One region of the Burkholderia sp. AW33-5 genome, then DNA from elsewhere that is predicted to be linked to it. Evidence: riboswitches for the same ligand, from Rfam matches in the RefSeq annotation. Region 1 holds a riboswitch; the other holds the start of a gene.
The links. Region 1 has a riboswitch for manganese ahead of ACV22V_RS21950 (TMEM165/GDT1 family protein). Riboswitches for the same ligand answer to the same signal wherever they lie in the genome.
Positions count from the first base shown of each region.

Region 2: linked by a shared signal. The riboswitch ahead of ACV22V_RS01120 (sodium:calcium antiporter) and the one ahead of ACV22V_RS21950 (TMEM165/GDT1 family protein) in region 1 are both predicted to bind manganese.

Region 1 is NZ_JBSAXA010000014.1:117,177-127,206, reverse strand. Features, by position in the region: gene ACV22V_RS21965 (adenosine deaminase) at 1-467, shown strand, start outside; gene ACV22V_RS21960 (hypothetical protein) at 495-845, shown strand; gene guaD (guanine deaminase) at 842-2,161, shown strand; yybP-ykoY riboswitch at 2,260-2,384, shown strand; gene ACV22V_RS21950 (TMEM165/GDT1 family protein) at 2,476-3,048, shown strand; gene ACV22V_RS21945 (DUF4136 domain-containing protein) at 3,101-3,802, opposite strand; gene pepN (aminopeptidase N) at 3,989-6,682, shown strand; gene ACV22V_RS21935 (class 1 fructose-bisphosphatase) at 6,971-7,990, shown strand; tRNA gene ACV22V_RS21930 (tRNA-Thr) at 8,200-8,275, shown strand; gene ACV22V_RS21925 (helix-turn-helix transcriptional regulator) at 8,454-9,263, shown strand; gene ACV22V_RS21920 (FAD-dependent oxidoreductase) at 9,440-10,030, shown strand, end outside.
Region 2 is NZ_JBSAXA010000001.1:229,259-239,288, forward strand. Features, by position in the region: gene ACV22V_RS01105 (efflux RND transporter periplasmic adaptor subunit) at 1-321, shown strand, start outside; gene ACV22V_RS01110 (efflux RND transporter permease subunit) at 318-3,524, shown strand; gene ACV22V_RS01115 (copper-binding protein) at 3,521-3,889, shown strand; gene ACV22V_RS01120 (sodium:calcium antiporter) at 3,957-4,967, opposite strand; yybP-ykoY riboswitch at 5,059-5,234, opposite strand; gene ACV22V_RS01125 (heavy metal sensor histidine kinase) at 5,349-6,764, opposite strand; gene ACV22V_RS01130 (heavy metal response regulator transcription factor) at 6,761-7,432, opposite strand; gene ACV22V_RS01135 (hypothetical protein) at 7,699-8,079, shown strand; gene ACV22V_RS01140 (hypothetical protein) at 8,168-8,461, shown strand; gene ACV22V_RS01145 (TolC family protein) at 8,458-9,936, shown strand; gene ACV22V_RS01150 (multicopper oxidase family protein) at 9,938-10,030, shown strand, end outside.

The DNA.
Region 1 (10,030 bases):
TGTTCGAGAAGGCGCGTGCGCTCGGGCTGAAGCTCGTCGCGCATGCGGGCGAGGAAGGTCCGCCCGCCTACATCCACGAAGCGCTCGACGTGCTGAAGGTCGATCGGATCGACCACGGCGTGCGCAGCATCGAGGACGCGGCGCTCGTCGAACGCCTCGCGCGCACGCGCACGGCGCTGACCGTGTGCCCGCTGTCGAACCTGAAGCTGTGCGTGTTCGACGACATGACGAAACACACGCTGAAGGCGCTGCTCGATCGCGGCGTCGCGGTGACGATCAACTCCGACGATCCGGCCTATTTCGGCGGCTACGTGAACGACAACTACTTCGCGACGGTCGACGGGCTGCAACTGACGGACGCCGAAGTGCACACGGTGATCCGCAACGGCTTCGAGGCGTCGTTCGTCGACGCCGCGCAGCGCGATGCGCTGATCGCGCGTCTCGATTCGTACTGGCAGGCCGCGTGACGGCCGGCATCGAGGTTCGCTAGACAGATGAAACACGTCGACGACATCCGCTTCGTGGCGATCGGCTCGACCCTGCGCCACGCCGGCCGCGTGCGTGCCCCGCGCGCACACGCCGACGCCGCGCCCGTCGCCCGCGTGGCGGCGGCGTTGTGCGACGTCGCGCGCCGAAGCCTGTCGTGGCGGCTCGTCATGCAGCTCGCCGCCGCGTCCGTCGCACATGCCGCCACGCTCGCGTGCGCGTTCGCCATCCGCGGCGCCCCGGCCTTCACGCTTCGCCGCGTCGCGCATGCCCGGACAGCACCCGCCATGCCGTCGCCCGCGCGGCGCCGACCGTTTTCTTCTGTTCGCCTTACCTTGATGCAGGACCATTCGTCATGACGCAAACCGCTTTCCGTTCCCAACTGCTGACCTTCAACGGCGACCCGGCGCAGTCGAGCCAGGCCGCGAACCACGAGACCGACGGCCTCCTGATCGTCGACGACGGCAAGGTCGTCGCGGCCGGCCCGCATGCGCGGCTCGCCGCGACGCTCGCGCGCGACGCGGTCGTCCATGACCTGCGCGACAAGCTGATCGTGCCCGGCTTCATCGACACGCACATCCACTATCCGCAGACGGACATGATCGCGTCGCCGGCGCCCGGCCTGCTGCCGTGGCTCGACAAGTACACGTTCCCGACCGAGCGCCGGTTCGGCGATCCGGAACATGCGCGCGAGGTCGCCGACTTCTTCGTCGACGAACTGCTCGCCTGCGGCACGACGAGCGCGCTCGTCTACTGCACCGTGCACAAGCAGTCGGCCGACGCGCTGTTCGCGGCGAGCGACGCGCGCGACCTGCGGATGATCGCGGGCAAGGTGCTGATGGACCGGAACTGCCCCGAATTCCTGCGCGACACCGCGCAATCGGGCTATGACGACAGCGCCGAGCTAATCGGCCGCTGGCACGGCAAGGGCCGCCAGATGTATGCGCTGACGCCGCGCTTCGCGCCGACGTCCACCGAGGCGCAGCTCGAGGCATGCGGCGAACTCGCGCGTCGCCATCCGGACGTGTTCGTGCAGAGTCACGTCGCGGAAAACGTCGATGAAGTGAAATGGGTGGCCGAGCTGTTCCCCGGCCACCGCAGCTATCTCGACATCTACGATCGTTACGGGCTGCTGCGCCCGCGCGCGGTGTACGGCCACTGCATCCACCTCGACGACGAGGACCGTCGCCGGATGGCCGAGACGCGCACCGTCGTCGCGCACTGCCCGACGTCGAACTTCTTCCTCGGCAGCGGATTGTTCGACTTCGACAAGGCCGGCGAATTCGACGTGCCCGTCACGCTCGCCACCGACGTCGGCGGCGGCACGTCGTTCTCGATGCTGCAGACGATGAATGAGGCGCACAAGGTCGCGCGGCTGTCGGGCCACCACCTGACCGCGACGCGGATGTTCTGGCTCGCGACGGCCGGCGCCGCCCAGGCGCTCGACCTCGCCGATACCGTCGGCACGCTCGCGCCGCGCACCGAAGCCGACTTCGTCGTGCTCGACCCGCAGGCCACGCCGCTGCTCGCGCGCCGCACGAAACGCGCGGAGTCGCTCGAGGAACTGCTGTTCGCGTTCGCGCTGCTCGGCGACGACCGCGCCGTGTACCGCACGTATGCGGCCGGCCAGCTCGTGCACGAGCGCGGCGCCGCACGCCGCACCGCCGCCGCGTAACGCGCGCGCGCCGGCCCATGCCTGCGCCGGCGTGCGTCGCGACGCATGCCGGCGCAACCGGATTCGCACACCGCGCACGCCCCACGGCATGCTAGAATTCGCCGCTCATTGGGGAGTAGCCGCTCCGCTCGATGCCCCGCGCCAACAGCGCGCATCGTGACGGAGGCGTCCGTCAACAGACTTGGCCTTTCGGCCATGGCGGACGCAGCCACGAAGGCCTGGCGAGACCGATGGTTCACTGCGCGCCGCATCAGGGCCCGGCGCGCGGTGGATCGTCGCTCGCACGCACAACACCGGCCCGTGGAACCCCGTACGTGTCCCAAGCCTTCCTGATCTCCACCGGCGCCGTCGCCCTCGCTGAAATCGGCGACAAGACCCAACTGCTGTCCCTCGTGCTGGCCGCGCGCTATCGCAAGCCCGTGCCGATCATTCTTGGCGTACTCGTCGCGACGCTCGTGAACCACGGCTTCGCCGGCGCGCTCGGCGAATGGCTCGGCGCGCTCGTCACGCCGTCGATCATGCGCTGGGCGCTCGCGTTCTCGTTCATCGCGATGGGGCTGTGGATCCTCGTGCCGGACAAGCTCGATGCGGACGAAGCCAATGCCAACCGCTCGCGGCTCGGCGTGTTTGGCGCGACGCTCGTCGCGTTCTTCCTCGCGGAAATGGGCGACAAGACGCAGATCGCGACCGTCGCGCTCGCCGCGCGCTTCCAGGATTACATCGGCGTGGTGGCCGGCACGACTTTCGGCATGATGCTGGCGAACGTGCCCGCCATCCTGCTGGGCGACCGTTTCGCGCACCGCTTGCCGACGAAGCTGGTGCACGGCATCGCGGCCGTGCTGTTCGTCGTGCTCGGCGCGCTGGCGCTGCTGGGCGTCGGGGCGTGACGCGCGCAGGCACGTGGCGCGGCCGGACGGCCGCGCCGGTGTCGATACCGCGTTACTTCGCGACCGCCGCCCCCGATGCCGGCACGGCCGGCACCGCACGCTCGTTGGCGGCCGGCGCGGCCGGGCCGCCGTGCTTGTCGACCGGCAACCGCACCGTGCGGATCGCGCCGTTCGCCAACGGGAAATCGGCGAGCGCGCTGCGCGCCAGGAACGGCATCGCATACAGCAGCGCACCGTTGTCGCCGGTGGTGCGCGCGGTCACGTTGTAGACTTCCTTGCCGGTCGCGCGCTCGGTGATCCGGATGCCGAGCGTGTAGTCGAAGACCTGATAGGTCTGCGCGACGTAGCCGGCCGGCATCGGCCCCCAGGGCCCCCACGGGCCCCACGGCCCGCCCCGCCAGTACGGCCCCGGCCCCATGAACCACGGGTCGTAGTAAACCGGCTGCGGCACCGTCACCAGATCACTGCCGACCCCGTAGGCCAGCCCGATCAGATAGCGGGCCTGCGCGGCCGGCACCTGCCTGAATGCATACGCGGACAGCTCGTTCGCGACGATCGGCTCGTAAGTCGATTGCTCGATGCTGTGCTTCTGCGCATCCGTGCGCGTGAAGGCGTACGTGCGTGTCGCGTCGCTGCCGCTCCAGTCGGAGAAGGCCGTGACCTGCGTCGTCACGTAGCTCGTGCAGCCCGTCAGCAGCGCCACGCACAGCACCGCCGCCCAACCCGCACTCCGTTGAATCCATTCGTGTTTCATGTCGATCCTCGTCGATCCGTCATCCGTTCGTCGCACCGCGCGAACCGCACGGGATGCCGATAATACGCGGACAGCCGGAACCGGTAAAAAGTTCGCCCGGCACGCAGCCGCCAGCCTTTGTACAATGGCCCGGTTCGCCCGGCCCGCGCCGCGGGCCCGATCCCCATTCCACCGATCTCGACGACCATGTCCGACAACGCCTCCTCCACCGTGATCCGCCGCGCCGACTATACGCCGCCGGCCTTCCTCATCGATTCCGTCGCGCTCGAATTCGAGCTCGCGCCGGCCCGCACGATCGTCAGGAATACGATGCGCGTGCGCCGCAATCCGGACGCGGCGCCGACGCCGCACCTGGAGTTGCTGGGCGAAGCGCTCGAATTCCTCGGTGCACACCTCGACGGCGCGCCGTACGGCGCGGTGCGCGTGCACGAACACGGGCTGACCGTCGAAAACGTGCCCGACGCGTTCGAGCTCACGCTCGACAGCGCGTGCGCGCCGGACCAGAACACGACGCTGTCCGGCCTGTACGTGTCGAGCGGCAACTTCTTCACGCAGTGCGAGGCCGAGGGCTTTCGCCGCATCACCTACTTCCTCGACCGCCCCGACGTGATGGCGTCGTACACCGTCACGCTGCGCGCCGACAAGACCGCGTATCCGGTGCTGCTGTCGAACGGCAACCTCGTCGACTCGGGCGAGCTGCCCGACGGCCGCCACTTCGCGAAATGGGAAGACCCGTTCCGCAAGCCGAGCTATCTGTTCGCGCTGGTCGCGGGCAAGCTCGTCGCGATCGAGGAGAAGATCACGTCCGGCTCCGGCAAGGAAAAGCTGCTGCAGGTCTGGGTCGAACCGGCCGACCTCGACAAGACCCGTCACGCGATGGATTCGCTGATTCACTCGATCCGCTGGGACGAGAAGCGCTTCGGCCTCGAGCTCGATCTCGACCGCTTCATGATCGTCGCCGTGGGCGACTTCAACATGGGCGCGATGGAGAACAAGGGGCTCAACATCTTCAACACGAAGTACGTGCTGGCGAACCCCGAGACCGCGACCGACACCGACTTCGCGAACATCGAATCGGTGGTCGGCCACGAGTACTTCCACAACTGGACCGGCAACCGCGTGACCTGCCGCGACTGGTTCCAACTGAGCCTGAAGGAAGGCCTGACGGTGTTCCGCGACCAGGAATTCTCGGCCGACATGGCGGCGGGCGACGACGTCGACTCCGCGGCCCGCGCGGTCAAGCGCATCGAGGACGTGCGCGTGCTGCGCCAGCTGCAGTTCGCCGAGGATGCAGGCCCGATGGCGCATCCGGTGCGTCCGGAAAGCTACGTCGAGATCAACAACTTCTACACGATGACCGTCTACGAGAAAGGCTCGGAAGTCGTGCGGATGTACCAGACGCTGTTCGGCCGCGACGGCTTTCGCAAGGGGATGGACCTGTACTTCAAGCGCCACGACGGTCACGCCGTGACGTGCGACGACTTCCGTCATGCGATGGCCGACGCAAACGGACGCGATCTCGCGCAATTCGAACGCTGGTACAGCCAGGCCGGCACGCCGCGCGTGTCGGTGCGCACCGCGTACGACGCAGCCGCGCGCCGCTACACGGTCACGCTCGCGCAAGGCTACGGCGATGCGTCGCCGGCCGCGCGCGAGACGCAGCAGGGGCCGCTGCTGATTCCGTTCGCGATCGGCCTGATCGGCCGCGACGGCCGCGACCTGCCGTTGCGTCTCGACGGCGAAGCGGCCGCGTCGGGCACGACGCGCGTGCTCGACTTCACCGACACCGAACAGACCTTCACGTTCGTCGACGTGCCGGAGCAGCCGCTGCCGTCGCTGCTGCGCAATTTCTCGGCACCGGTGATCGTCGAGTATGACTACAGCGACGACGACCTCGCCTTCCTGCTCGCCCACGACAGCGACCCGTTCAACCGCTGGGAAGCCGGCCAGCGCCTCGCGACGCGCGCGCTGCTGACGCTCACCGCGCGCGCCGCCGCGAACGAGCCGCTCACGCTCGGCGAGAACTTCGTCGCCGCGTTCCGCCGCGTGCTGACCGATGAAAACCTGTCGCCCGCGTTCCGCGAACTTGCGTTGACGCTGCCGTCGGAAACCTATCTGGCCGACCAGATGGCGGAAGCCGATCCGGCCGCCGTGCATCGCGCGCGCCAGTTCGTGCGCCGCCAGCTCGCGACCGCGCTGCGCGCCGAGTGGCTCGCCGCGTACGAGCAGCATCAGACGCCGGGCGCGTACGAGCCCACGCCCGACGCATCCGGCCGCCGTGCGCTGAAGAACCTCGCGCTCGCGTATCTCGCCGAACTCGAGGATCCGGCCGACGCCGTGCGCATCGCGACCGAGCAGTACGACGCGGCGAACAACATGACCGATCGTGCCGCCGCGCTCGGCGCGCTGCTGTCCGCCGCGGCATCAGGCGCGAACGACGCGGCCGCACACGCGCTCGACGACTTCTACCGTCGCTTCGAGAAGGAAGCGCTCGTGATCGACAAGTGGTTCGCGATGCAGGCCGCGCAGCGCGGCACGTCCACGCAGCCGACGCTCGCGAAGGTCCGCAAGCTGATGGCCCACCCCGCGTTCAATCTGAAGAACCCGAACCGCGCACGCTCGCTGATCTTCAGTTTCTGCGCGGCGAACCCGGCGCAATTCCACGCGGCGGACGGCTCGGGCTACGCGTTCTGGGCCGAACAGGTGCTCGCGCTCGACGCGATCAACCCGCAGGTCGCCGCTCGCCTCGCCCGCTCGCTCGAACTGTGGCGCCGCTTCACGCCGGCGCTGCGCGACCGGATGCGCGAGGCGCTCGAGCAGGTCGCCGCCGGCGCGAAATCGCGCGACGTGCGCGAGATCGTCGAGAAGGCCCTCGCGTAACGTCACGCACGCGATTCGCGTCGCGTGCCCGTGCGACGAAGCCGGCGTCGCCCCGTTGCGGCGCCGGCTTTTTTGTCGTCTGAAGGTTGGCGGGGTCGGAGCGGGACCATGCGTTCAGCCGCCCGGTTTTACCGCCGCTTTCGCGCCGAGCCGCCGCGCCACGCACGCCGGCACCCGGCCGGGGCAGCCGACCGACCATGTAACCGGACGAAAAAAGGCGGCGGCTCGGGAGGCGCGCCGGGTAAAATTGCGGCAATTCAAGGATTCTTTGGCCTTTCGGAGTCTGTCATGTCCATTGCCCGCCGCACCACGCTGTCCAAGTTCCTGATCGAGCAGCAGCGTGAGACCAACAACCTCCCCGCCGACCTCCGCCTGCTGATCGAAGTCGTCGCCCGCGCGTGCAAGGCGATCAGCTACAACGTGTCGAAGGGCGCGCTCGGCGATGCACTCGGTACCGCCGGCAGCGAGAACGTCCAGGGCGAAGTGCAGAAGAAGCTCGACATCCTGTCGAACGAAATCCTGCTCGACGCGAACGAATGGGGCGGCAACCTCGCCGCAATGGCGTCGGAAGAAATGGAAACGTTCTTCCCGATCCCCGCGAACTACCCGCGCGGCGAATACCTGCTCGTGTTCGACCCGCTCGACGGCTCGTCGAACATCGACGTGAACGTGTCGATCGGCACGATCTTCTCGGTGCTGCGCTGCCCGGACGGCAAGCAGGCGACCGAGGAATCGTTCCTGCAGCCGGGCACGGAGCAGGTCGCGGCCGGCTACGCGGTGTATGGCCCGCAATCCGTGTTCGTACTGACGACCGGCAACGGCGTGAACTGCTTCACGCTCGACCGCGAAGTCGGCTCGTGGGTGCTCACGCAAAGCAACATGCAGATCCCGGCCGATACGCGCGAATACGCGATCAACGCATCGAACGCACGTCACTGGTATGAACCGGTCCAGCGCTACGTCAGCGAACTGAACGCCGGCAAGGAAGGCCCGCGCGGCGACAACTTCAACATGCGCTGGATCGCGTCGATGGTGGCCGACGTGCACCGGATCCTGAACCGCGGCGGCATCTTCATGTACCCGGCCGACAAGCGCACGCCCGATCGTCCGGGCAAGCTGCGCCTGATGTATGAAGCGAACCCGATGTCGTTCATCGTCGAACAGGCCGGCGGCGCCGCGACGACGGGCACGCAGCGCATCATGGAAGTGCAGCCGACCGGCCTGCACCAGCGCGTGCCGGTGTTCCTCGGCTCGAAGAACGAAGTCGAGCGCGTGACCAGCTATCACAACGAAGGCGAAGGCAAATAAATTTGCACTGCAGCACTAGACGGAGGTGCGAGACGCCAGTACAATCGCGCCTTCGCGATGTGGCCCTGACAGGCTGCATCGCAGTGAAGTGAAAGCGGGAAGTCCGCCGGATCGATGGTTTCGCGAAGCAGCCGCAGCAAGCTGAAAAAAATTTCGCAAAACCTATTGCCAAGATCTCGGATTTCACCATATAATTTCATTTCTCTGCTGCCGGTGTAGCTCAGTTGGTAGAGCAGCGCATTCGTAATGCGAAGGTCGTAGGTTCGACTCCTATCTCCGGCACCAAGATATAAAGGCCTGATAAGCATCGCTTATCAGGCCTTTTCTCTTTTCCGGCGACGATTTCCGATACACGAAGTCCTGCGCCACCCTCCCCGTCATTTCCGCTTGCGGGCATCCCCCGACTCCCGCGCCGCGCGCCGCCGATTACAATCGCCGGACCACCCGGCCCTTCCCCCGCATCATGCGCATCTGGCGCCTCGAACGACCCAACCTCGGCGGACAACTGGACGTGTCCCGCGCGACCGGTCTCGTCACCGCGATCGGCGGCAGCGAGCCGAATGCGTTCGCCGCGGAAATCCTGAAGCTGTTCGACGATGCGCTGTCCGTCACGCAGTGCACGATCTTCGCGTATGAGTTCGGCAGCCGGCCACGCACAGTGTCGGTCGCCGATCATCGCGGCGGCCGCTACCTGCGTGACGTCGCCGACACCTACGTGCGACATTTCTATCCGCTCGACGGCAACCAGAAGATCGTCTCGGCCGCGGGTCGCGCAACGCACCGCCGCGACGTGCTGCTGCATCAGCAGGCCGGCGACGAGATCTGCCACGACGCATATCGGGCAGCCTGCTACCGCGGCCCCGACGTGTCCGATCGCCTCGCGTTGCTGATGCAGCCGAACGACTCGACCTGGCTGTCGATCAACCTGTATCGCGCGCATCGCAGCGGCGCGTTCCAGCCGCGCGAGGTCGCGGCCATCGAAACACTCGCACCGCTGATCGCGCAGGCCGCGCAGCATCACTACGCGCTCGCCGGCGCGGCGCAGATCGGCATCCCGCAACTGATGCTCGCGCGGCTGCGCGGCGCGTGCCCGGCACTGTCCAAGCGCGAACTCGACGTGCTGCGCGGCGTGCTCGAAGGCCAGACCGCGCAGGAGATCGGTGAAACGATCGGCGTGAAGGCCTCCAGCGTCGTCACGTACCAGAAGCGCGCGTACCGGCGCCTCGGCATCTCGAGCCAGCGCCAGCTCTTTGCGCTGTGCCTGCAACCCTGAACCGCGCTCGCCGATCCTGAACGCGTCGAGGGTAAATCCCGGCCCGCCGCCGGCCGTACGCTGTACCCGGAATGGGGACAGCGGTGTTCGGTACGGCTTCCATACTGCATCCAGCCTGCCGCACGCATCGCGTCGTCGAGCGTGCGCATTCCAACAGTGCAACCTGGAAGCCAACGATGGGCATCGAATTCAAGCCATATCCGTTCGTCGCCGCGCGCCATCCCGCGCACCTGCCGACCTGCAGCGACGGTGTCGACGTGCAGCGGCACCGCGTCGCGATCGTCGGCGGCGGGCCGGTCGGCCTCGCCGTCGCGCTCGGCCTCGCCAATCACGGCATCCGCAGCGTGCTGCTCGAAGCCGACGATTCGGTCTGTCACGGCAGCCGCGCGATCTGCATCTCGCGACGCAGCCTCGAGATCATCGAGCGGCTCGGCGCACTCGATGGTTTCCTTCGCGTCGGACTGCCGTGGAGCGGCGGACGCAGCTTCTATCGTCACGACGAAGTGCTGCATTTCACGATGCCGCAGGACGAAAACCAGAAGCTGCCGCCGATGGTGAACCTCGCGCAGTATCACATCGAGCAGTTCCTGCTCGACGCCGCACTGCGCCGCCCCGAATTCATCGAAATCCGCTGGCAGACGAAGGTCGCCGGCGTCACGCAGCGCCCGGACGGCGTGCGTCTCGACGTCGATACGCCGCTCGGCGGCTACGCGCTCGATGCCGACTGGGTCGTCGCGAGCGACGGCGGGCGCAGCACGATGCGCGAT
Region 2 (10,030 bases), on a different contig from region 1:
AAAAGCGTGTTGCCGCGGCTGGCGCGCGCGGCCGGCGCCAGCGCGTCCGCCGCGTCCGCCGCGTCCGCCGCGTCCGCCGCCGCGACCCCTCCGGTGTACGAAACGATCGGCAAGGTCGAGAAGGTCACCGACGACGACATCACGTTCTCGCATCAGCCGGTGCCGGCGCTCGGCTGGGGCGCGATGACGATGGCGTTCGGCAAGCCGTCGGCGCACGCATTCGCGGACGTGAAGGCCGGCCAGACCGTGCGTTTCGCGTTCGAGCAGACCGATGACGGTTATCGACTGACGAAGGTCGAGCCGCAGGGAGGCGCACGATGATCGCGCACGTGATTCGCTGGTCCGTCCGCAACCGCTTCCTGGTGCTGCTCGCCACCGTGCTGATCGCGGCATGGGGCGTTCATTCGCTGCGACAGACGCCGCTCGACGCGCTGCCCGACCTGTCGGACACGCAGGTGATCGTGAAGGCGTCGTATCCGGGCAAGGCGCCGCAGGTCGTCGAGGATCAGGTCACCTATCCGCTGACGACGACGCTGCTCGGCGTGCCGGGCGCGAAAACCGTTCGCGCGTACTCGTCGTTCGGCGACGCGTTCGTCTATGTGCTGTTCGACGACCATACCGACCCGTACTGGGCGCGTTCGCGCGTGCTCGAATACCTGAGCCAGGTGCAGAGCCGCCTGCCCGCCGGCGCGACCGTGTCGCTCGGGCCGGATGCGACCGGTGTCGGCTGGGTGTACGAGTACGCGCTGGTCGACCGCACCGGCCGTCACGACCTCGGGCAACTGCGCGCGCTCAACGACTGGTTCCTGAAGTTCGAGCTGAAAGCCGTGCCGGACGTATCGGAAGTGGCGAGCATCGGCGGCATGGTGCGCCAGTACCAGGTCGTGCTCGACCCGGACAGGCTGCGCGCGTACGGGATCACGCAGGCGGCGGTCGCGGACGCGCTCGGCAAGGCGAACCAGGCATCGGGCGGATCGGTCGTCGAGCTGGCCGAGTCGGAGTACATGGTGCGTTCGTCCGGCTACCTGCGCACGCTCGACGACTTCCGGCACGTGGTGCTGCGCACCGACGACGCGGGCACGCCGGTGCTGCTCGGCGACGTCGCGCGCATCCAGGTCGGCCCGGCGATGCGGCGCGGGATCGCGGAGCTGAACGGGCAGGGCGAGGTGGCGGGCGGCGTCGTCGTGATGCGGTCGGGCAAGAACGCGCTGACGACGATCGATGCGGTGAAGGCGAAGCTTGCCGATCTGAAGCGTTCGCTGCCGCCCGGCGTCGACGTCGTCACGACCTACGACCGCTCGCAACTGATCGAGCGCGCGGTGGACAACCTCAGGGACAAGCTGATCGAGGAGTTCGTGATCGTCGGGATCGTCTGCGCGGTGTTCCTGTTCCACCTGCGCAGCGCGTTCGTCGCGATCCTGTCGCTGCCGCTCGGCGTGCTCGCCGCGTTCATCGTGATGCGTCATCAGGGCGTGAACGCGAACCTGATGTCGCTGGGCGGCATCGCGATCGCGATCGGCGCGATGATCGATGCGGCGATCGTGATGATCGAGAACGCGCACAAGCATCTCGAGGCTTACGACCATGCGCATCCCGGCGAGCCGATCACGGCCGCGCGCCGCTGGGAGCTTGTCGCGACATCGGCCGCGGAGGTCGGGCCGGCGCTGTTCTTCTCGCTGCTGATCATCACGCTGTCGTTCATTCCGGTGTTTTCGCTCGAAGGGCAGGAAGGCAAGCTGTTCGCGCCGCTCGCGTTCACGAAGACCTACACGATCGCCGCCGCGGCCGGGTTGTCGGTGACGCTGGTGCCCGTGCTGATGGGGTATCTCGTGCGCGGCCGCATTCCGCCCGAGCACGCGAATCCGATCAACCGCGTGCTCGTCAGCGTGTACCGGCCGCTGCTCGAAGCGACGCTGCGGCGCCCGTGGTTCGCGATCGGCGTCGCGATCGTCGCGCTGTTGCTGACCGTCGTGCCGTTGTCGCGGCTCGGCGGCGAGTTCATGCCGCCGCTCGACGAAGGCGACCTGCTGTACATGCCGACCGCGCTGCCGGGCATCTCGGCCGACAAGGCGGGTGAACTGCTGCAGCAGACCGACCGGTTGATCAAGACCGTGCCCGAGGTCGACACGGTGTTCGGCAAGTCGGGGCGCGCGGATACGGCGACGGATCCCGCACCGCTCGAGATGTTCGAAACCACGATCCGCTTCAAGCCGCGCAGCGCATGGCGGCCGGGGATGACGCCGGAGAAGCTCGTCGACGAACTCGACCGGACGGTGAAGGTGCCGGGCCTGTCGAACGTGTGGGTGCCGCCGATCCGCAACCGGCTCGACATGTTGTCCACCGGCATCAAGACGCCGGTCGGCGTGAAGATTTCCGGGCCGGACCTGACGGGAATCGACGCGATCGCGACGCAGGTCGAGGCGGCAGTGAAGCGCGTGCCGGGCGTCACGTCCGCGCTCGCGGAACGGCTGAACGGCGGCCGCTACATCGACGTCGACGTCGACCGGCTCGCCGCCGCGCGCTACGGGCTGTCGGTGGCCGACGTCCAGGCGGTCGTGTCGTCGGCGGTGGGCGGCGAGGATGTCGGCGAAGTGATCGCGGGGCGAGAGCGCTTCCCGATCAACATCCGCTATCCGCGCGAGATCCGCGATTCGCTCGAGAACCTGCGGCAACTGCCGGTCGTCACCGCGCGCGGCGCGCAGATCCGCCTCGGCGACGTCGCGCGCGTCGCGATCGCCGACGGGCCGCCGATGATCCGCAGCGAGAACGCGCGGCTGTCCGGCTACGTGTACGTCGACCTGCGCGGCACCGACCTGCGCACGGCGGTTCGCGCGATGCAGCAGGCGGTCGCGCAACGGGTCGCGTTGCCACCCGGCTATTCGATCGCGTGGTCGGGGCAGTTCGAGTATCTCGAACGCGCGGCGGCGACGCTGCGCACCGTGGTGCCGCTGACGCTCGTCGTGATCTTCGTGCTGCTGTTCGTCACGTTCCGCTCGGCGGCCGATGCGCTGCTGCTGATGTCGACGGTGCCGTTCGCGCTGGTCGGCGGCTTCTGGCTCGTCTGGGCGTTGGGGCATGCGGTGTCGGTCGCGACATCGGTGGGCTTCATCGCGCTGGCGGGCGTGGCCGCCGAGTTCGGCGTCGTGATGCTGCTGTACCTGAAGGGCGCGCTGCAGCGCCGCCTGGATGCCGGCGCGCCGCTGACCGATGCGGTGCTGCTCGACGCGATTCGCGAAGGCGCGGTGCTGCGCGTGCGGCCGAAAGCGATGACGGTCGCCGTCGTGCTGGCCGGCCTCGTGCCGATCATGGTCGGACACGGCGCCGGCTCCGAAGTGATGCAGCGTATCGCTGCGCCGATGGTCGGCGGCATGGTCACCGCGCCTTTGCTGTCGATGTTCGTCATTCCCGCCGCATGGCTTCTGCTTCAGCGCCGTCGCGCGCGAGGCGCGAGCCGTCAGCGGCAGTCCGATGCAGTTCCTCACGGCATGAACGTGCCATCCACCCCAACCGGAGAATCTCGATGAAGATGAATCAATTGATCGCCACCGCCGCCGCGGTTTTCGCCGCCGGCGCGTTCGCCGTACCCGCGTTGGCCGCGGGCGACATGTCGGGCATGGACATGTCCGGCATGAAGATGTCGTCGGGTGCCGCGGCCGAATCGAATGCCGTGCTGACCGATGCCGAGGTGAAGAAGATCGACCTCGCGAGCGGCAAGATCACGCTGAAGCACGGCGCGCTCGAGAACGTCGGGATGCCGCCGATGACGATGGCGTTCAAGGCGAAGGATGCGGCCATGCTCGCCGAGGTTCACGCGGGCGACAAGGTGAAGGTCCGCGTCGAGAACGTCAACGGCACGCTGACGATCGTCAAGCTCGTGAAGGTGTCGTAAGCGCGGGAAGGCGGGCGGCATGGCCGCCCGCGTCGAGCGTCGTCGGGCGACCGCCCGATCCGCGCCTTCAGCGCGTCAGCGTCACGAACAGATAGCCGACGTACCCGGCGCCGTTCGCCAGCAACGCCCAGATCGCGAGCCCGCGCGCGCGGGCATTCACGCGCAGCCACACCGCCGCCGCGAGCGTGATGACCACGCCGGTCAGCACTTCGGGGCGCGGTTCCCACGGCGTCAGCATGATGCCGATCGCCGGCAGCAGCGTGCCCTGGAACACCATCGCGCCGGTGATGTTGCCGAACGCGAGCGTGTCCTTCTTGCGGCGGATCCACAGCACGCTGTTGACCTTTTCCGGCAATTCCGTCGCGATCGGCACGATGATCAGCGACAGCAGCAGCGCGGAGATCCCGAGCAGGTGCGACACGCCCTCGACGCCGTGAATGAAGCCCTTCGCACCGCCGACCAGCAACGCGACGCCGAGCGCGAGTTGCAGCGCGATGGTCGCCAGGTTGGTCGGCAGCCCGACGCGCGACAGGAACATCGCATGCGGCGCCTCGGTGCCGTGCCCGGCGTCGACGAGTTGCGTCGACGCGCGGAACGTCATCAAGACGTACATCACGTAGATGCCGACCAGCATCGCGGCGAGCAGCGCGCGGACCGCCCACACGTGATGCGGGACGAACATCGCGATGGTGGCGAGCGTGAAGGCGGCGATGAAGTAGTTCAGGTCGCGCACGAAGCCGGTGCGCTCGGGCGCGATCGTGCCGGTCAGCCCGCGTGAGCGGATCACGGCGAGCGTCATCAGGAAGGTCGTCAGCGTCGCGAGCATCAGCGGCGCGCCGAGAATCGCGCCGACGCCGATTTCCTCGTTCACGGCCGCGTTCGACGTGCCGCCCGCGAGCGCGAGCAACGGCACCATCGTTTCGGGCAGCGCGGTGCCGACGGCGGCGAACAGCGAACCGGTCACGCCTTCCGAAATCTTCAGCCGCTCGCCGAGATGTTCGAGCGCATTCGTGAAGAGTTCGGCAGCGATCAGGATGACGATCAGCATGAACGCCAGTTCGACGAGCATCAACGTCATGCGGCACCTCCGCAGGCAGGCACGCCGGCAGGGGCGGAACGGATGCAGCGAACGAAACGCTGGGGGAAGGCTGGAAGGAACATGGGGACTCCGTGGTCGGACGTGGACGAACCATGACGCATCTGCCGACGTCCGACCAGGAACGACGCGATGCGTCGATGGTCTCGCCAGACCGATTCGGCCGAATGCGCCACGGCCGCAGGCCGAGTGTGTTGACGCGTTCGCTTTCCGGGGATGGAAAGCAGGCTACTCCCCAAAGACGAGGGCCAGTCTAGCCGAGCCGGCCGCTTTCGGCAAGCGCGCGGTCAAGCCGCGCCGTGACGGATGCCATGCCGTGTCGGGAAGCAATCGGCATGCGCGCGCGGCGGCATCGTCCGCATGTCACGAAACGCGGGCCGGGAAGTGCAGCGCGAAGGTCGTCCGTCCGTCGCGGCTCGCGACCTCGACCTTGCCGCGATGCAGCTCGACGATCGACTTGACGATCGCGAGCCCAAGCCCGGTGTTGCGCGCCGCGCCGTGCCGCGACGAATCGATCCGGTAGAAGCGCTCGAAGATCCGCTCGATCTGTTCGGGTGGAATCGCGACGCCGCGGTTCGTGACTTCGACGACCGCGTAGCCGGGCCGGGTCGATACGGCCAGCTCGATCGTCGATCCGGCTTCCGCGTGTTCGAGCGCGTTCGAGACGAGGTTGCTGACGGCGCGCCGGAACAGCGTCGCGTCCGCGACGACCGGCGCTGCGCCGTGCACGTCGAGGCGCACGCCGGTCTCGTCGGACAGCGCCTGGAAATACGACGCGAGCCGGCGCAATTCGTTGCCCGCGTCGAGTTCGACCGTCTTCAGGTGCTGTTGCGCATTGTCCGTGCGTGCAAGAAACAGCATGTTCTCGATCATCCGCTGAAGCCGTTCGCATTCCTCGATATTCGAATCGATCAGCGCTTCGTATTCCTCGGTGGTGCGGGCACGCGACAGCGTGACCTGCGACGAGCTGATCACGTTCGCGAGCGGCGTGCGCATGTCGTGCGCGAGATCGGACGAAAACTGCGACAGCCGCACGAACGCGCGCTCGAGCCGGTCGAGCATCCGGTTGACCGACGTGGCGAGTTCGCGCAGCTCGATCGGGCCGCCGCGCGCATCGAGGCGCGCGGTCAGGTTGTGCGCCTCGATGCGCGACGTCTGCCGGCCGAGGCTCTCGACCGGACGCAGGCCGCGCGACGCGACCGCGTAGCCGAGCGCGCCGACCAGCAGCGCGCCGAGCGCGGCCGCGAGCCAGATGTCGACGCGATAGCTTTCCAGCAGCGACTGGCGATCCGCCGCCGTGCGCGCCAGCGCGATCTGAACGGTTTCGCCCGACGGCAGCGTGGCGCGGGCACGGACGCAGCGCGACGTGCCGATGCCGGGCGGCGAGCACGTGAACGGGCTGGCCGCCGCGCCCGCTGCGCCGGCCGGCTGCGGCCGCGCGATCACCGACGCGAGCGTGTGGCCGGCTTCGTCGGTGTGTTCGACGAGCGGATGGTTCGCGCCGTCGTAGATGCCGAGATAGACGCCCGGATGCGACAGCAGCACTTCGTGGAAGACGGCCGGATCGGCGCGCAACGCGGCGGTCGAGCCGCTCGCCCGCGCGAGCTGCAGGAACTGGTTGAGCTTGCCGGCGATCTCGATGTCGTCGCGCCGGGTCAACTCGGCGGACAGCGAGCGATACAGATACGCGCCGGTCAGCGCGAACACGAGCGCGGCCACGACCGCGAACGCGAGCGTCAGGCGCCGGACCAGCGAATAGGGTGCGGGGCCGCTTGTCACGCGCGATCCTCGAGCACGTAGCCCATCCCGCGGATCGTGTGGATCAGTTTCTTCTCGTATGCGTTGTCGATCTTCGCGCGCAGGCGCTTGATCGCCGCATCGACGACGTTCGTGTCGCTGTCGAAATTCATGTCCCAGATCTGCGACGTGATGAAGGTGCGCGTCAGCACCTCGCCCTCGCGTTCCGCGAGCAGCTGCAGCAGCGCGAACTCCTGCGCGGTCAGGTCGATGCGGGCGTCGGCGCGCCGCACGCGGCGCTTGATCAGGTCGACTTCGAGATCGGCGATTTGCAGGATTTCGCGGGAATTGCGCGGCACGCGCCGCAGCAGCGAACGGATGCGGGCGAGGAACTCTGCGTACGCGAACGGTTTCAGCAGGTAGTCGTCGGCGCCCAGTTCGAGCCCCGTGACCTTGTCCTCGACCGCCTCCCGGGCCGTCAGCAGCAGCACCGGCGTCTGCTTCTGCGCGCGCAGCCGGCGGAGCACCTCGAAGCCGTCCAGTTCCGGCAGCATCACGTCGAGCACGACGAGATCGAAATCCTCGTGCAGCGCGAGGAACAGCCCGTCCTGGCCGTTCTCGGCCACGTCGACCGTGTAGCTCGCCTCCGTCAGCCCCTTGCGGAGGTACGACGCCATCTTGGGTTCGTCTTCGACTATCAGTATCCGCATGGTGGAGCAGGCCGTTCGTGATTCCAGCCGGTCAGTGTAACGCGTGAGCTTACGGCGCAGCGCGTGCGCGAAAGATGACCGCCGGATGACGGAATTGTCATGAAGCATGCGTGCGATGCGTCGCCGCACTTCATGAAAATTCGGTCATGTTTCGGCCATGTCGTCGTCACGCCGGCGGCGATAAGCTGCGGCCGTCTTGTATCCGGAGCGCGTCGTCGCGACGCTGCTCCCGTTCATCCGGTCATTGTCTGCGTGATTCCGCATCCATGTCGTACTGGCGCAAATTCATCCTCGTCGTGCTGCTGGCGCTGTGCGTGCCGATCCAGTCGTTCGCGACCGTGTCGACGCCGTGCGCGGGCGCTGCCGCTGCCGCACCGCACGCGGGGGCCGGCGCCGATGCCCAGGCCGCGTCGCATGCGATGCCGGGCGCGCACGGCGAGCGGCATGAGCACGACGACCACGCACGCCATGCGACGCCTTGTTCCGCCTGCGGGTCCTGCTGTTTCGGCTCGGGTATGGCGGAGGCGCCCGCCGTGTCCGTTACGTCGGACGTCGGGCTCGCGATCGTCTCGTCCGCACCGTCGACGGTCGTCGTGTCGTTTTTGACCGGCGGCATCGACCGGCCGCCACGCCGGATTCCCGTCTAATTCGTGCCCGCGGCCAAACGGCCGCGATCCGCAAACCGTGCCGGCGAACGCGCGACGTCCGCCGCACGACTCACGACGAGAAACATCCATGCGATTGATTACTGCGGCGCTGCTTGGCGCGGCGGCGCTCGTGCCGTCGCTCGCGCCCGCGCAAACCGCCTTTCCCGATCCGGCCGACGCGGCCGCGTCGGTGCCGGACGTCACGGTGACGTCCGCGTTCGACGGCTACGTGCCGTATCGGGACGACGCAGGCCCGGGCTGGAAGCAACTGAACCGGGACGTGATGGCGCGGCCCGCGAAGGGAAACACCGCCGGACACGCGAAACCCGGCAATGCGGCAGCCGGCGCGTCCCATTCGATGCACGGAGGGGCCGCGCAATGACGAGACTTGCGATTTCACCGCGAATCGGCGCGACCGTGCTCGTGCTGGCCTTCCTCGCCGGCTGCACGACGTTCTCGAAGGACGGCGGCTTCGACGCCGTGTCGTCCGTCGCATCGGAGCGCATCGGGAAGGACGCCGTCATCGTCAGGACCGACGCCGACCGCGCGGCCGTCGACAAGCGGACGAAGGAACTGCTCGAGAAGCCGCTGTCGATGGACGACGCGGTGCAGCTCGCACTGCTGAACAACCGTGGCCTGCAGGCGTCGTACGCGGAACTCGGGCTGTCGGAGGCCGATCTCGTGCAGGCCGGCCGGCTGCCGAACCCGCGCTTCTCGTTCAGCCGCACGCGGGCCGGCGACGGCGAACTGAGCCTCGGCCGCACGTTCTCGGCCAACGTGTTCGCGCTGCTGACGCTGCCGCTCGCGACGAACATCGAACGCCGCCGTTTCGAGCAGACCCGGCTCGAAACCGCCGACGCGATGCTGAAGGTCGCGGCCGACGCGCGCCGCGCGTATGTCGAAGCCGTCGCCGCCGAGCAGGCCGCGAATTATGCGCGACAGGTCCGCGACGCCGCGAGCGCCGGCGCCGAGCTCGCGCAGCGCATGCGCCAGGCCGGCAACTTCAGCCGGCTCGACTACGCACGCGAACAGGCGTTCCACGCGGATGCCGTCGCGCAGCAGGCGAAGGCGCAGCAGCAGGCCGTGGCCGCGCGCGAGAAGCTCACGCGCGCGATGGGGCTGTGGGGCGAGCGCACGCGGTACGCGCTGCCCGAGCGCTTGCCCGACCTGCCGAAGGCACGCCCCGATCTGCCCGATCTCGAACGCTATGCGATGAACAACCGCCTCGACATCCAGGCCGCGAAGCTGCAGACGCAGGGCGTCGCGTCGTCGCTCGGGCTCAGCAAGGCGACGCGCTTCGTCAACGCGGTCGATCTCGGCTACGTGAACAACTACGAGACCGGCAAGGGGCACGAGCACGGCTACGAGATCAGCGTCGAGATTCCGCTGTTCGACTGGGGCGGCGCGAAGGTCGCACGGGCCGAGGCCGTCTACATGCAGTCGGCGAACCGGCTCGCGCAGACGGCGATCGACGCGCGCTCGGACGTGCGCGAATCGTACGCGGCATACACGACGAGCTACGACGTCGCGAAGCACTATCGCGACGAAGTCGTGCCGCTGCGCAAGACGATCTCGGACGAACTGCTGCTGCGCTACAACGGGATGCTCGCGAGCGTGTTCGAGTTGCTGAGCGATGCGCGCGAACAGGTCGGCGCGGTCAACGGCTACATCGACGCGCTGAAGGATTACTGGCTCGCCGAAACCGATCTGCAGGCGGCCGTCGGCGGCCGTCTGCCGAACGCGCAGCCGACGCAGCGCGCGGACACGCCCGCCGCACCCACGACCGACGCTGCGCCGCAGCCGGCTTCTTCACCCGTGGCGCAACCGGCGCCCGCAACGCATCCGGAAGGTCATTGACATGGTGTCCCGTCGACAATTTCTCAGCGGTTCGGGCGCCGCGCTGCTCGGTGCGGCGATGGTCAGCAAGGCTGGCGCGGCGTCGCTGCCCGAC